Regions from separate parts of the Shewanella aegiceratis genome, predicted to be linked through region 2. Evidence: predicted binding sites of a transcription regulator. Region 2 holds the regulator's gene; each other region holds the start of a gene.
The links. Region 2 encodes MetJ, which represses methionine synthesis genes. Its sites were predicted from a motif close to TAGACGTCTAGACGTCTA; they were not measured.

Region 1: the regulator MetJ is predicted to act here: its motif matches at 1,316-1,333, upstream of metE (5-methyltetrahydropteroyltriglutamate--homocysteine S-methyltransferase).
Region 3: the regulator MetJ is predicted to act here: its motif matches at 2,494-2,511, upstream of msrA (peptide-methionine (S)-S-oxide reductase MsrA).
Region 4: the regulator MetJ is predicted to act here: its motif matches at 2,241-2,258, upstream of metH (methionine synthase).

Annotation. Positions count from the first base shown of each region.
Region 1 covers NZ_CP080416.1:3,502,678-3,506,600, reverse strand. Annotated here, with positions in the region: gene K0H80_RS15305 (LysR family transcriptional regulator) at 344-1,243, opposite strand; gene metE (5-methyltetrahydropteroyltriglutamate--homocysteine S-methyltransferase) at 1,444-3,723, shown strand; gene K0H80_RS15295 (tetratricopeptide repeat protein) at 3,882-3,923, opposite strand, start outside.
Region 2 covers NZ_CP080416.1:579,510-583,432, reverse strand. Annotated here, with positions in the region: gene K0H80_RS02625 (bifunctional aspartate kinase/homoserine dehydrogenase II) at 1-265, opposite strand, end outside; gene metB (cystathionine gamma-synthase) at 285-1,451, opposite strand; gene metJ (met regulon transcriptional regulator MetJ) at 1,676-1,990, shown strand; gene K0H80_RS02610 (sulfite exporter TauE/SafE family protein) at 2,069-2,809, shown strand; gene K0H80_RS02605 (conjugal transfer protein TraF) at 2,871-3,923, opposite strand, start outside.
Region 3 covers NZ_CP080416.1:2,182,896-2,186,818, reverse strand. Annotated here, with positions in the region: gene K0H80_RS09785 (thiamine pyrophosphate-dependent dehydrogenase E1 component subunit alpha) at 1-1,044, opposite strand, end outside; gene astE (succinylglutamate desuccinylase) at 1,228-2,280, opposite strand; gene msrA (peptide-methionine (S)-S-oxide reductase MsrA) at 2,615-3,094, shown strand; gene pgm (phosphoglucomutase (alpha-D-glucose-1,6-bisphosphate-dependent)) at 3,254-3,923, opposite strand, start outside.
Region 4 covers NZ_CP080416.1:803,680-807,602, reverse strand. Annotated here, with positions in the region: gene K0H80_RS03620 (FecCD family ABC transporter permease) at 1-98, opposite strand, end outside; gene K0H80_RS03615 (ABC transporter ATP-binding protein) at 85-1,032, opposite strand; cobalamin riboswitch at 1,137-1,315, opposite strand; gene K0H80_RS03610 (histidine phosphatase family protein) at 1,398-2,009, opposite strand; gene metH (methionine synthase) at 2,339-3,923, shown strand, end outside.

The DNA.
Region 1 (3,923 bases), 1.6 Mb from region 2:
CTGTTGACCTTTTAGGTTCATTTTTGCAGCATTCTGTATCGATTTTATTCAAGGCAGAGTGATTGTAATCTAGTGAGCTACATCAATGAGCGGTAACGTAGTCGAAAAATGATACAGACGCTGCCCGCAGGGTTCGTCTTGAGCACGTTCAACTCTTTGTTACTCGGCTTTTATATAGAATAACTATATCTCAAGCCTCGAGCCGCGATTTGAACGTGCTCAATTAGAACAAAATTTGTTCTCAAAAGGCCAACAGGCCCTAGGGTCTTCGACCTGATAAAAGAAAACCTGCCGAGTGCAGGTTTTTTTGTGCCTTAATTTTAGCTTTTCTGAAATTGCGCCTTTAGTGCCCCTGACGCTCCAGCCCCTCAGAGGTCACCAGATTGAGCCACTGCTGGGCGAGGCGCGCACTGCTGCCGTTGCTGCGATAGGCGCCAAACAGCGGGCGTCTGAGCCCTTCTGATCCCAGTTTTACCGCCTTGAGCGACAGACCATGAGCCTCGTTGATCGACCAACTCGGCAGGGCGGCAACCCCATCCTTGCAGGCGATGCGTTGCAGCAACATGGCGGTGAGATCGCAGCGGATCTGCTTGGCAACCGGCACGCCCGCAGGCTCCATGAAGTGGCGGTAGATATCCAGTCTGTCTAGTGGCACTGGGTAGGTGAGCAGGGTCTGATCCTTAAGCTGCGCCGCCGTGACATAGGGAAGTTCGGCCAGCGGATGATCCGCGGCAACCAGGAGCTTGACCTCGAAATCGAACAGGTGCTGATAGGCGATATCATGGTCGGGAATAGGGTCTGAGGTGAGCACCACATCCAGCTGTCCCTGTTTGAGCGCGGTTAGCGAGTCGAACAGGTGGCGGCTCGACAGCTCCAAGTTGGTGTGGGGAAAGCTGGCATTAAACTGCTCGATCACCGGCATCAGCCAACGAAAACAGCTGTGGCATTCGATACCCACAAAGAGATCTCTCGCCTCGCCGCCCAGGCCATTCTTCAGATCGATTTCGGTTTCTATCACCTTAGGCAAGATCTCTTCGGCCAGATTGAGCAGCCGGGCTCCCTCCTGGGTAAAGGAGAGGGGTTTACTCTTACGCACGAATATCGCCGAGTTGATGCGGGTCTCCAGTTCCTTGATCTGGTGGGATAAGGCCGACTGGGTGACAAAGCGCTTCTTGGCTGCGCCCGCGAGACTGCCGCTCTCTTTCAGGGCGACCAATGTACGTAAATGCCTAAGCTCTATCATTTTTACCTCACATGAATTTGGCTCATGTTGCTCGTGAAATCAATTCGATTGCGAGACAACAGACTAGCACAATAAACTTCTAGACGTCCAGACGCCTGTTTTAGTTTGTTGTGCAATTTCAGTTCTCAAACCTGTATTGCGATGACAGCGAAGGGCGCTAACCATGAATTTCGCTCATCTTAATGCAAAAGGTATACAATATGCAAACTCTAGATATCGCATCATTAGGCTTTCCCCGCATAGGTCGTCAACGGGAACTCAAATTCGCCCTGGAAAAATATTGGCGTGGCGAGATAGACCAGGCGCAGCTGCAATCGCTCGCCAGTGAACTGCGCAGAACCCATTGGCAGTGGCAGCAGGCGGCGGGGGTGAAGCAAGTGCCGGTAGGGGACTTTGCCTTCTACGATCAGGTGCTCACCCTGAGCGCCACCATCAATGCCATCCCGGCGCGCCATCGCAGCGGCGAGCAGGTGGATCTCGACACCCTGTTTCGAGTGGCCCGTGGCCGCGCCCCCACCGGGGAGGCGAGCCGCGCCGCCCAGATGAAGAAATACTTCAACACCAACTATCACTACATAGTGCCCGAGCTCACGGCGAATCAGCGCTTCGAGATAGCTTATGAGCAGCTGTTCGACGAGGTGGCCGAGGCTAAATCCCTGGGGCATCAGCCTAAGCCGGTATTGCTTGGCCCGGTCAGCTACCTCTATCTTGCCAAGTGCGAGGGCGAGCCCTTCGATAAGCTGAGCCTACTGCCCAACTTGCTCGAGGCCTACCAAGCGATTCTGGCGCGATTTGCCGATCAAGGCGTGAACTGGGTGCAGCTCGACGAGCCTATCTTGGCGCTGGAGCTAGATGATGACTGGCTGGCGGCCTTCGAGCCGGCATACAGGGAACTCAGTGGCCAGGGGGTTAAGCTGCTGCTGGCCAGTTACTATGGCTCTGTGGCCCATCATCATGAGTTGATTAAGGAGCTCGTGGTCGATGGCCTGCATCTGGATCTGGTGAGCGATGCCGAGCAGCTCACTTTGTTTGGCACCAGCTTGAAGACGACGCAGGTGCTCAGCCTTGGGGTGATCAACGGCCGCAACGTGTGGGCGGCGGATCTCGACATCTTGGCCGAGCGTCTGCGCGCTGTAGTGGCAGATCTTGGCGATCGTGTCTGGCTGGCGCCTTCCTGTTCGCTCTTACACGTGCCCGTGGATCTGGAGAGCGAAACCGAGCTGACGCCAGAGCTCGCCAATCAACTCAGCTTTGCCAAGCAGAAACTCGACGAGCTAGCTGCGCTGCGCACCCTGTTGCTTACCCCACAAAGCGAGGCGGCGCAGGCGATAGTGGCGCGCTGTGAGGCGAGGCGTCAGGCCCGAGAGCAGGCGGCCAACCCTGAGGTGCTGGCGAGGCTCAAAGCCTTAACGCCTGAGGATTTCAATCGTCCTAGCGGTTTTGGCGAGCGCCGCCTAAAGCAGCAGGCCCGTTTTCGTCTGCCGCTGTTGCCCACCACCACCATTGGATCCTTCCCGCAGACGCCGGCCATTCGCGGCCTGCGCAGTCGCTGGCGTAAGGGCGAGCTGACCGAGCAGGCCTATGTGGCGCAGCTCGAGGCGGTGACCCGTGACAGCATAGCGCGTCAGCTTAAGTTGGGGATCGATGTCTTGGTCCATGGTGAGGCAGAGCGTAACGACATGGTGGAGTATTTCGGCGAGCAGCTCGACGGGGTAGGCTTTACCCAGTTTGCCTGGGTGCAGAGTTACGGCTCACGCTGCGTCAAGCCGCCGCTCATCTATGGCGATGTCTCACGTCGTCAGCCGATGACACTCGCCTGGGCGAGCTTCGCCCAGAGCCTGACCGACAGGCCGGTGAAGGGGATGTTGACCGGCCCAGTCACCATACTGCATTGGTCTTTCGCCCGGGAAGATATCGGCCGTGAGCAGATCGCCAATCAGCTTGCCCTGGCGATCCGTGACGAGGTGGCCGACCTGCAGGCGGCGGGTATCGGCATCATACAGATAGATGAACCGGCGTTTCGTGAAGGCCTGCCACTGAAGGCCAGTGACTGGAAGCATTACCTCGACTGGGCGGTAGCCGCCTTCAAGCTGAGTGCGGCGGGCGCCGAGGATGAGACTCAGATCCACACCCATATGTGCTACAGCGAGTTCAACGCCACCATAGATGCCATCGCCGCCATGGACGCTGATGTGATCACCATAGAGACCTCGCGCTCGCATATGGAGCTGCTCAATGCCTTCGAGGACTTCGAGTATCCCAACGAGATAGGCCCGGGTGTGTATGACATCCATAGCCCGAACATTCCGACTGTGGATCAGATGGTGGCATTGATTGAGAAGGCGGCGACCAAGATCCCTGTGGGACAGCTGTGGGTGAATCCCGACTGTGGACTGAAGACGCGCACTTGGGATGAGGTGGAGCCTGCGCTGCAAAATATGGTGAGGGCGACCAAGGAGTTGAGACGCCGCCTGGGTTAGTCTCTTCTAATCCCCGTTTTTAGACTAAGGGTGACCAGCTTACTGGCCACCCTTTTTTGGGCTTATATTTTGGGGCTAGCGCTTTTGGGCTTAGCGCTTTGGGGTTTAGCGTTTTGGGCTTAGCGCGTTTGAAAATGGCGACGAGTGCTGGTGAAAGCCTAGTGACCTGTGAGTGCCTCTCGCCGTTCTTGTAAGCGCTG
Region 2 (3,923 bases):
GGCTACGGGCCTGCTCGTTGGAGAGCAGCTGCTCGATTAGATTCTGCTGGTAACTCACCAGCACCTGTAACTCTTCCTGCCACAGCTGATCTGTGTCGCACAGCTCCAGCAGGCGATATAGGAAATTGGTACTCTTGCCCGCGGCCGACACCACGATAAGATCATCGCTGTGGCCATGGGTCAGTAAAATGTGGGCGACGCGGCGGTAACAATCTGCATCCGCTAAACTAGAACCACCAAACTTATGCAAATGACATCGTGTCATTATCTGCTCCTCAAACCCTTTAACTACTTACCGCGATAGCCGCTTCTAAACCCGCAAGAATATCTGCCACCAGATCCTCGCCATCTTCTATGCCCACTGACAAACGGATCAGGGTATCTTTCACACCCGCCTCACGGCGCGCCTCCGGGTCCATGGCTCTGTGGGTCATGGTCGCGGGGACCGCCACCAGACTCTCTACGCCTCCCAGACTCTCGGCTACCGAGAAGTATTGTAACGCATCTAAAAAGGCAACGAGTGCCGATTCGCCACCTTTTAATTCAAAACTCAGCATAGCGCCGAAGCCCTTCTGCTGTCTGGCCGCAATTTCATGGCCAGGATGCTCGGCAAGTCCCGGATAATACACTTTTTCCACCGCATTGTGGTCACAAAGCAATGCCAATACCTTCTGAGCGTTGGCTTGGTGTTCACGAATGCGCACCGCCAGGGTTCTCAGCCCCCTCAGGGTCAGGTAGCTGTCGAAGGCCGACCCGGTCAGACCAAGGGTGTTCGACCACCAGTGCAGCAGCTCGCCCACCTCAGGGTCTTTGGCCACCACGGCGCCGCCTACCACATCGCTGTGACCATTGATATATTTAGTGGTGGAGTGCACCACGATATCGGCCCCCAGCAGCAGTGGCTGTTGTAACACGGGAGAAAGGAAGGTGTTGTCCACCACCACCTGAGCGCCCACCTTATGGCTCGCCTGGGCGATGGCCTCGATATCGACTACTCGCAGCAGCGGGTTAGAGGGGGTCTCCAGCCAAACCATCTTGGGTGACTGGGTCAGCGCCTGCTCAAGCGCACGCTCGTCGGTTTGATCCACCGCCAATAGCTTAAAGGCGCCCTTCTTGGCCAGGTTGGTGAAGAGGCGATAGCTGCCGCCATAGCAATCGTGGGGCACCACCAGCAGATCCTCTGGGCCTAACAGGCTGGTCACCAGGGTGATGGCCGCCATGCCGGTACAGGTCACCACACCGGTCGCCCCTTGTTCCAGTTCGGCAATCGCATCACCGAGAATAGAGCGGGTCGGATTGCCGGAACGGCTGTAATCGAATGCCCGCGGCTGTTGATGCCCTTCAAACGAGTAGTTTGTCGACAGATAGATAGGTGGCACCACGGCACCGTGCTGAGTGTCTGACTCTATGCCTCGTCGTACGGCGGCGGTGGCTAGTTTACGCGCTGTCATCTTCAACTCCTCAATATGGATCTGGGCAGGCACCTCGGATAAAAGAGATGTCTGGACGTCTAAATGTACCTAAGCCGGTAGTGAGCGTCAACAACTTTTGGACGTTTAGACGTCCAAACATTTAGAAATCTATTTGCATTTGCCAAAAATTCGAGGCAATAATTTGACTGTAATTTGTAAGGGTTTAAAATCTGCACCGAATTTTAGAATTTACAGGTGAGTCAATGACTGAGTGGAATGGCGATTATATCAGCCCCTATGCTGAACATGGTAAGAAGAATGAGCAGGTAAAGAAGATCACTGTCTCTATTCCTCTTAAGGTGCTTAAGGTGTTAACCGACGAACGCACCCGGCGCCAGGTCAACAACTTGCGTCACGCCACTAACAGCGAGCTGCTGTGCGAGGCCTTCCTGCACGCCTACACCGGTCAACCACTCCCCCAAGACGATGACCTGTCTAAAGACAAGCCAGATAGCATCCCAGCCGAAGTCAAACGTCTGATGACCGAGATGGGCATAGAGTGGGAAGAGATGGAGTGATCCACTCACACACGAATCGATAGAGGGATCGCTAGGCGGTCCCTCTTTTAGTTTTCAACCTTAGCCTGGAACATTGCAGTGCCTGCACTTCCGCTCGATCCCCATATTCTGGCGCTAGCCTCGCTTATCGTCTTCGTCGGCGCCCTCACCCAGAGCCTAATCGGTTTCGGCATGGCGGTCGTCGCCGCGCCCCTGCTCTACCTTATCGAACCGTCACTTGTGCCTGCGCCCGTGATCCTGATGGGATTCTCTATCGCCCTGCTGACTCTGATCCGCGAGCGTGGCGCCCTGGAATTCAACGGCCTGCAATATGCCTTGCTGGGACGCATCCCCGGCGGACTGATCGGCGCTGGCCTGCTCATGGTCGCCCCCCAGGACGTGCTCGGCATGACCATCGCCATCATCGTTGCCATCGCCGTACTGCTAAGCCTGATGCGGCTCAACCTAGTGGTCAACCGACGCAGCCTGTTTATCGCCGGGGTGATCTCGGGGATCTTCGGCAACATCGCCGCCATAGGCGGACCACCGCTGGCCATACTGCTCTCGGGTAAAGATGCCAAGCAGTTTCGCGCGGCCCTGTCGGCCTTCTTCATCTTCAGCTCCACTATCGCCATAGTGATCTTAGGGCTTACCGGTCTGCTGACCCTGCATCACTTCTACTGCTCGGCGCTGCTACTCCCCTCTGTGCTGCTGGGTTACCTGATGGCCAATCGCCTGGTGGGACGCATAGACAAGAATAAGACCCGCATCATGACGCTGGTGCTCTGTAGCCTGAGCGCCATCTTGCTGGCCGCCAAGTCCTTAAGTGCCCTGCTCTAACACCTAGGCTCAAAAGAAGGCCGGCATCATAGCCGGCCTTCTTGTTTCTAAAAAACCTATCCTAGAAATGATAGGAGGTCTGAATCACCCCGCCCACGGCGTCATCTGTGCCCACCAGACCGGTGAGATCCAGATTAAAGGAGCGGCCTATGGTAATGCCTGTGCCCAGGGTATAGAGATTACTGCTGGTATCTTTCATGTCGTGGCGATAGCCGACACGCAGGGCCAGCCAATCGGTCGCCCTCATCTCGCCGCCCAGGCGCCAATACTGGGTCTCGCCTATCTCATCGAATCGCTTATGACCATTAAGATCCACATCTGTCGTCAGGCTGAAGTTATCCCAATCATAGGCCACACCTAAGGTATAGAGGGCCTCGACACGGTAGGTAAACTTGCGTCCCATCGCCTCGACGGTGTCCAGTTTCTGGCTCACCAGGTTACGTCCCGACAGGCCTATGGTCATGCGTTCGAGTGGCTGAATGGCCACGCCAATATCCAGGTTTGCCACGGTATCATCGTTGCGGTACTTGTTGTCGTCGAAATCATCGGCGTCAAAGTTGTTGGCGCTGACCACATAGTTATAGGTGTCGATGCGCTGCAGCTTGGGCGAGATACCGACGGCGACCGGCATGTTGACGATCGACAGCGGGAAGCTGAGGGCCACACCAAGATCTGATATGGCACCGGCCACCACGGCCCCCTGCGAATCCAGATCGGAGACGGCAGGCGGATTGTTAGGATCGAGATTAGTCAGGGCGTCTATGTCGCTGTCCTCGATCACCGCCACGCTCACCGCATCGATATAGGTCTTGTAAAAGATCGACATAGGCATGCGCTTGGTCGGTAAAACCACGGAGAAACCTAGCCCCACGCTGCCATAGGCATTCTCACCATCAAGGGACTTGAGATCGGCGACCAGCATGTCGCGGTAATTGGTGATCCCAGTGACGTCGCTGGCATTGATGGCCGCCTCCAGACCGTCATAGGAGGCCTGCAGGGCGTCGAATTTGTCGGTCAGATTATCGATATTGGCAGCCTCGGCACCCAGCACGGGCAACATCACGGCGCCGCCGGAATACTTGGGGGCATGAATGGCTAACAGGGCGGGGTTGAT
Region 3 (3,923 bases), 1.6 Mb from region 2:
TGGTAGCTTCTCGGCAACCTTCACTGCGGCCAGCACCTCTTCCCGGTACTTCTCATACATAGCCGCATCGTCACTCTCGGCGAGCCAGCCTTTGTTGATCAACCACAGTTTGAAGCGCTTAACCGGATCATGCTGCTGCCACTTGGCCTCTTCATCCTTAGAACGGTAGCCAGATGGGTCGTCCGAAGAGGAGTGAGCGCCAAGACGATAGGTCATGGCTTCGATCAGCACAGGTTTGTTGTGCTCCAACGCATAGGCTCTTGCCTGCTGGGTCGCGGCCATTACTGCCAGCATGTCGTTACCGTCCACGCGAATGGTGTGCATGCCATAGCCCACACCACGACTGGCGATACCGTTACCGGCAAATTGCTCGTTGGTCGGGGTCGAGATGGCGTAACCATTGTTACGACAGAAGAAGATAACTGGAGAGTTCAGCACTGCAGCCATGTTTAGACCAGCGTGGAAATCGCCCTCTGAGGCAGCGCCTTCACCGAAGTAGCAGATGGCAACGTTACGTTTGCCCTGCATCTTGAGGCTATAGCCAACACCCGTCGCCTGTGGGATCTGAGTGGCTAACGGCGATGAGATGGTCTGGTAATTGAGCGCCTCACAGCCGTAGTGGATCGGCATCTGACGGCCCTTACCCAGATCTTTCTCGTTACTGAACATCTGGTTCATAAACTGCTCAGTGGTAAAGCCACGATAGCGAATCGCCGCGTGCTCACGGTACTGGGCTAAAATAACATCGTCTTGATCCAGGGCGGCGACACTGCCGACCACGGCGGCTTCTTCACCGGTACAGGTCATGTAGAAGCTGATCCGTCCCTGACGCTGAGCGGCTAACATGCGCTCATCGAGTACTCGTGTGAACACACAAGTATCATAAATTTTGGCAGCCAAATCCTGATCGATCACGGGTAACACAGCATTTTCAAAGGTGGTACCGTCGGCTTGAAGGATCTTCAGGATCGGGATCGATAATGAATCCTTATCGAGAAAACTGACGCGATGGACAGTCTCTGTATTGCTCGTTGCGTTGCTCATACTATTCTCTTATCAGCTGAGTATTCTTGTTATCTGACTGCGAACAGCCTAAGTTGTTCACTATTCTCTATTATGACGCGGCCTTAAAGTTACGTTAACGTAAACTACCTAGCAAGCTATCACGGGGCGCGATTAGCAACTAGCTACCCTCACCCATGTATCGCTAGCTTTACAAGCCAGAGACTAAACCACGCGATAATCTTTGGCAGGCACTAAACACAGCACAGTGCGCTGGCCAACCGGCACATTGGCGTTGGGAAACACGATAGACTCAGATTCGGCCTCGACCTTAATCTCAGTCCCGCCATCCTTAGCCAATATATAACCTCTTGGAAACGCCGTAAAATTCTCTACGTCGTCGGCAAAGGTAAAGCTAAAGTCGTCAAACTGCTTGTTGATTGAGCGATTAACCTGGTAAAGATTCACCTGGCTCGGGTCAAACTCTCCGAGCTCGAGATCCCGGCCGCTTACCAGACGGGTCAACATCTCTTTCACCGCGATAAAGCGCGTCATATCGTTCTGCCCCATGGGCATCACCTTGCCAAGCTCTATGGTAAAGGCGTGGGCCTGATAACCGTGGGCCGAGAAGTAACTAAAGGTGGTCGTAGGTTCGTGGTGGAACAGCACTGTGTTGATGCCACAAGCGGCCAGGAACATGATCTGCTCACTGCTATAGGGCTCGCCATGGGGATAAGGGTAGATGGCAAACTTCTCATGCTTAGAGGCGCGAATTGCCGTGTGCAGGTCGTAGTGATAACGACTGCCGCCTTCTGGAGCAGCGTTGAAGAAGCGATCCACATACTGCTCCAGCTTCTTAGCACGGACCCGCTCGGCATTGCTCTCCCCCTTGGCATGGGCGCCGCTGAAGAGACGATTGAGGTTCTCTTCGACGAAACGTGTGCCATTGAGTATTGCAGGTGGGTTACCGATTAGAAACAGCAGGCGATGACGGGCGATCAGCGTCTCAGATAGTAGCGCAGTAATAAGCTGATCACACAGCTCGATAGGCGCCGTCTCGTTACCATGAACCGCCGACGAGAGCACTATGCTCTTAAGCGCATCTTCCTTTCCGTCTTGCTCGCTCTCTTGATTAGCTTCATGCGTAACGAGCGGCTCAAATTGGATGACGCCGGTATCCCATACCGACACCTGTGTGTGTTGCCCTAGGGTAAATTCAAACGCCTCGAGGCCGACAGGATTGTCTAGTGTCAATTGCAAAAAGTCTTTCGACAACATCAGGGTGTCTTGCACTGCAAACTCCTTACTGCATCACTACCACAGCGCCCACCTTGTAGGCCTGAAAGATAGCGACTCCTTGGATTTATTAGCATTATTATCAGTTGGCCAGCATAGTAACACTTAAGCGAGTCGACGACCACGCGGGCCAGTCGATCGCCGCATATTTTCCCTGTTGCATTCGTTAATCAGATAATACAGAATAAAGCCGTCTAGCCATCTAAACGTATAAAATTAACTGCGCTAGACGATTCGTTAGATAATTTAGACACTAGATAATTCGTTATCTAGATGAACAAAAGATAGATAAGCGTTAATCGAGAAGAGGTCGTACATGGCATTAGCAACATTTGGCGCAGGCTGTTTCTGGGGCGTAGAGTATTTTTTCAAGCAGATAGACGGCGTTACCTATGCCACCTGTGGCTATATGGGCGGTGACGACAAGGCGACCACCTATAAAGAGGTTAAGACGGGCACAACCGGGCACGCCGAGGTGGTACAGGTCGAGTTTGACGAGACCAAGGTGAGCTTCGACGATCTGCTGGCCGTGTTCTGGAGTAACCATAATCCCACCATGCTCAATATGCAGGGCGGCGATATCGGTAGCCAGTATCGCAGCGCCATCTTCTTCCACGACAAAACGCAGAAGGAACAGGCCGAAGCTTCAAAGTTAGCCCTCGCCCGCAGCGGTAAATGGGGGCTAAGACCCATAGTGACTGAGATAGTCCCAGTACTCACCTTCCATAAGGCGGAGGAGTATCATCAGAACTATCTGGAAAAGAACAACTTGCCTAGCTGTCACCTCACCTACTAGCACCGAGTTTTACATGCAGCCGATGCAAGTTGCGCCCACAAAAAAAGCCAGTGATTCACTGGCTTTTTTATTTTGTCTAAGTATTAAGCTGCTATGGAGTAACCGACCAAGGTTTAGTCAAGAGCAAGTTAGACCAGAGCGAGTTTGGCCAAACTTCGATTAGGCCAACAGCCGCTCTATCATCTGCTGGGCCTGCTCCAGCACCCTCTCGAGATGCGCCTCGCTGACAAAGCTTTCGCCATAGAGCTTAAACAACGCCTCTGTGCCCGATGGGCGCGCGGCGAACCAGGCTTTTTCGGTCACTACCTTGATGCCGCCGATAGTCGCGCCATTGCCCGGGGCATGGGTCAGCACCTCGAGGATGGCATCTCCCGCCATGGCTTCACAGCCAAGATCGCTGACATTCAGGGGCTCGCTCACCAACTGATTAAACTTAGCCTTACGCTTAGGGTTAACCGGCGAGTCGATACGCTTGTAGAAACTCTCGCCGTGACGCTCGACCATCTCGGCATAAAGCTTAGCAGGCGTCTTACCCACTACCGCCAGTATCTCTGCAGCCAGCAGCGCCAGGATGAAACCATCTTTATCGGTACACCAACTGCCGCCGTCACGACGTAGGAAGGCGGCGCCGGCACTCTCTTCACCGCCGAAGGCGAAGCTGGCATCGGCCAGGCCATCGACGAACCATTTAAAGCCTACCGGCACCTCACAGAGGCTACTCTGCTGCTCACGGCATACCTTGTCTATCATGGCGCTGGAGACCAGGGTCTTACCTATCTTAAGATCGGCCGACCACTGCGGGCGATGGGACAAGAGATATTCGATAGCC
Region 4 (3,923 bases), 220 kb from region 2:
AGCACAGGAGTCGCCAGTGTCAGCAGCCCCAGGCAGACGAAGGCCAGGTGTTGCAGCGGGCTATAGCCTCTTCCCTGACTCAGGCTAGCGCTCATCATGGTTAGCCTCCTTCGCCTCAAAGGGCTGGTCAGCATTGTGAAGGTGATAGCCATAGAAATAGTTAATCTGCGGGTTGCCGTGCTGTGGATGGGGCGATACCTGACAGCAGACGCCGAACACTCTGGCGATCTGCGCCTCGCTCAGCACCTGTTTGGGCGAACCTTGAGCCACGGCCTTCCCCTGATCCAGCAGCAAAAGCTGATCGCACAGAGCGCTGGCGAGATTAAGGTCGTGAATCGAGATCACCACAGTCACCCCGAGGGCCTTGAGCAGCTCGAGGATCTGGATCTGATAGCGGATATCCAGGTGATTGGTAGGCTCATCGAGGATCAACAGCTTGGGCTGTTGCACTATGGCGCGGGCGATCAGCGCCCGCTGCTTCTCGCCCCCGGACAGGGAGGCGTAGGTCTGTCCGGCGCGATCCTTGAGCCCCACGGTTTCCAGGGCCTGACTCACCGCCAGGCGGTCAGCTTTAGTGGTCATGGAGAAGGCGGACTTGTGTGGGGTGAGCCCCAATGCCACCAGCTGGGCCGTGGTCATGTCGAAATGCTGGGGCGTGTCTTGCAGCACCACGGCCACCTCGCGGGCAAAGGCCCTGGCGCTCAGGCTGGCGATGGGCTGGCCAAACAGTTGGATCTCGCCGCTGCTTGGGGTGAGGAAACGATAGAGACAGCGCAGCAGGCTGGACTTGCCGGCGCCGTTGGGGCCTATGATCCCCAGCATCTTGCCTTCTGGCAGATCCAACTTGACCCCAGAGAGGATGGTGCGCTCGCCGCAGCGCCAGCTGAGATCCCGTACCGACAGCGCTGGGCGCGCGCAGGCGCCATCGCCGATGGCTGCACCAGCACCTGTGTCTGTACCTAAAATTGCATCGTCACTGGCGCCGTGAGACAGGAGTGATTCTGTTTGTGATGGCTGACTAGGGGCGCTCAAGGTCGCGCCCTCCGGGAAGCAGCGCCGAGGCGCCCTCTCCCTTGGGCCAGACTCGGCCCCGAGGTATTCTTCATCTATTGGCTCCCTCAAGTCACCCGCTTGAGATAGTGGTTAGAGAGTAGGCAGGTATCCTGACTCGTGGCCAACCGGTCGACTTAGACCTAGCGGCACACTCACAGTTGCGGGCACAGTTTGGGCTAGCGGCGCTGGGCCTTCCCCAATTCCCTATTAAGTCCGAGTTATCGCCTTGGCGATCTCGACACCATACTCCCGGCGCAGGCGGTCCCTGCGCACGGTTATTATGCTAAATTTCGCGCCCCTGGCAAGCGGGCTGCGAATTGGGCTATCACTTCAGAGCAAATCTATTACTCGGCGTCGTGCCAGTGCAGGCGCCAGTAGCCCTCTCCCGCCTTGTCGCGGTAATGTCTTATCTTGACCACGCTGCCGTAGTCCAGGCTCAGCCGGGTATAGAAGCCTACGGCGCGCTCTACCCCCAGGGCCTTGGCCATCAGGTGACGTATCACGCCGCCGTGAGTGAGCAGTAACAAGGCCTCGCCGCAATGCTGATGCACCAACTGCTCGACCACCTCGTCGACACGCCGCTCGAACTCAGCCATGGGCTCCCCCTCGGGCAGCGAATTGGCCCAAGGGTCCCGCCAATAGGCACTCAGCTCCTCACCGTGATCGGCATGCAGCTCAGGGATAGGCTGGCCATCCCAACGGCCGAAGTAGATCTCCTTGAGCCCGGCATCCAGGGCCACCTTCACCTGATTCTTAGCGGTGAGGTGCTCGGCAAATACACGGCAACGCTTGAGCGGCGAGCTGATCACCCTGTCCACCGCCTGGGGCAGCTTGGCATAGGCCAGCTGCATCTGGGCGAAGCCTATCTCGGTGAGAGGTTGATCGCTATGTCCGCGCAGCAAGTTGCCGCCTTCACATTCGCCGTGGCGCATCAAATAGAGTGTCGTTTGCGTCATAACTGCAGCATTAAACCTTTAAAATCTAGATGGTTAGCAGGATACTCTCTGGAAGTATCCCGTGGCAATGAAAGATAAATAAGACCTTGAAAAACTTTCAGATTCACCCACTATCAAGGGGAGAGCCTTTTGCCATGGGAACGCGGCTAAACCAGCATTCTTCCTCGAAGCCAAACCAGATTTAAGCTTATACTCATTTGACTTGCCCTGGGTATTATAAGTCGATTAGTATAGACGTCTATACGTTTATACATCCAAAATAAAAATAGCACGTCAAATCGATAGACGAGGCAGTTTAGGCAATAGGTCAGTTGAAGTAGGTGAAAGTTATGGCGACCCAATCCCCTGTTCGAAACGTAAGGCAGATTAACGACGCGATCCGCGCGCGGCTCAATAAGGAAATTTTGATCCTCGACGGCGCCATGGGCACCATGATCCAGAACCACAAGCTGGAGGAGGCCGACTTTCGCGGCGAGCGCTTTAAGGAGTGGCCCTGCGATCTCAAGGGTAACAACGACCTGTTGGTGCTGACCCAGCCCGAGCTTATCAAGCAGATCCACAAGGATTACCTACTGGCGGGCGCCGACATCATAGAGACCAACACCTTCAACGCCACCCAGGTGGCCATGGCCGACTATGAGATGCAGGAGCTGTCACGGGAGATCAACTTAGAGGGCGCTCGCTTGGCCCGCGCCGCCTGTGACGAGATAGCAGCAGAAACCGGCCGTCCATGCTATGTGGCCGGGGTTCTCGGCCCCACCAACCGTACCTGCTCTATCAGCCCGGATGTGAACGACCCTGGCTATCGTAATATCCATTTCGACGATCTGGTAGAGGCCTATATCGAGTCGACTCAGGCCCTTATCGAGGGCGGCGCCGACATCATCATGGTCGAGACCATCTTCGATACCCTCAACGCCAAGGCGGCGCTGTTTGCCATCGAGACATTGTTCGACCAGCTGGGCCAGCGTCTGCCCGTGATGATCTCGGGCACCATTACCGATGCCTCGGGCCGCACACTCACGGGTCAAACTACAGAAGCCTTCTACAACTCGCTACGCCACGTGAAACCGCTCTCCATCGGTCTCAACTGCGCCCTGGGGCCACAGGAGCTGCGCCCCTATGTGGAGGAGCTATCGAAGATCGCCGAGTGTTATGTGTCGGCGCACCCCAACGCCGGCCTGCCCAACGAGTTTGGCGGCTACGATGAGACCCCAGAGCAGATGGCCGAGGTGATCGGTCCCTGGGCCGAGGAAGGCCTGCTCAACATCATAGGTGGCTGCTGCGGTACCACCCCAGACCATATCAAGGCGATCCGCGCCGCCGTCATCAAGCATAGCGCCCGTAAATTGCCCGATCTGCCGGTGGCCTGTCGCCTCTCAGGCCTGGAGCCGCTGACCATAGATGCCGACTCGCTGTTTGTTAACGTGGGCGAGCGCACCAACGTGACCGGCTCGGCCAAGTTTCTACGCCTGATCAAGACGGGCGAATATGAAGAGGCGCTGTCGGTCGCCAGGGATCAGGTGGAGAACGGCGCCCAGATCATCGATATCAACATGGACGAGGGGATGCTGGACGGCGTCGAGGTGATGCAGAAGTTCCTCAACCTTATCGCCTCCGAGCCCGACATCAGCCGGGTGCCCATCATGATCGACTCCTCCAAGTGGGAGGTGATCGAGGCCGGGCTCAAGTGCATTCAAGGTAAGGGTGTGGTGAACTCCATCTCCCTCAAGGAGGGCGAGGCCAAGTTTATCGAGCAGGCCACCCTAGTGAAGCGCTACGGCGCGGCGGCCATCATCATGGCCTTCGACGAGGTGGGTCAGGCCGACACCATGGCACGCAAGATAGAGATCTGTACCCGCGCCTACCGGGTATTGGTGGATAAGGTGGGCTTCCCGCCGGAAGATATTATCT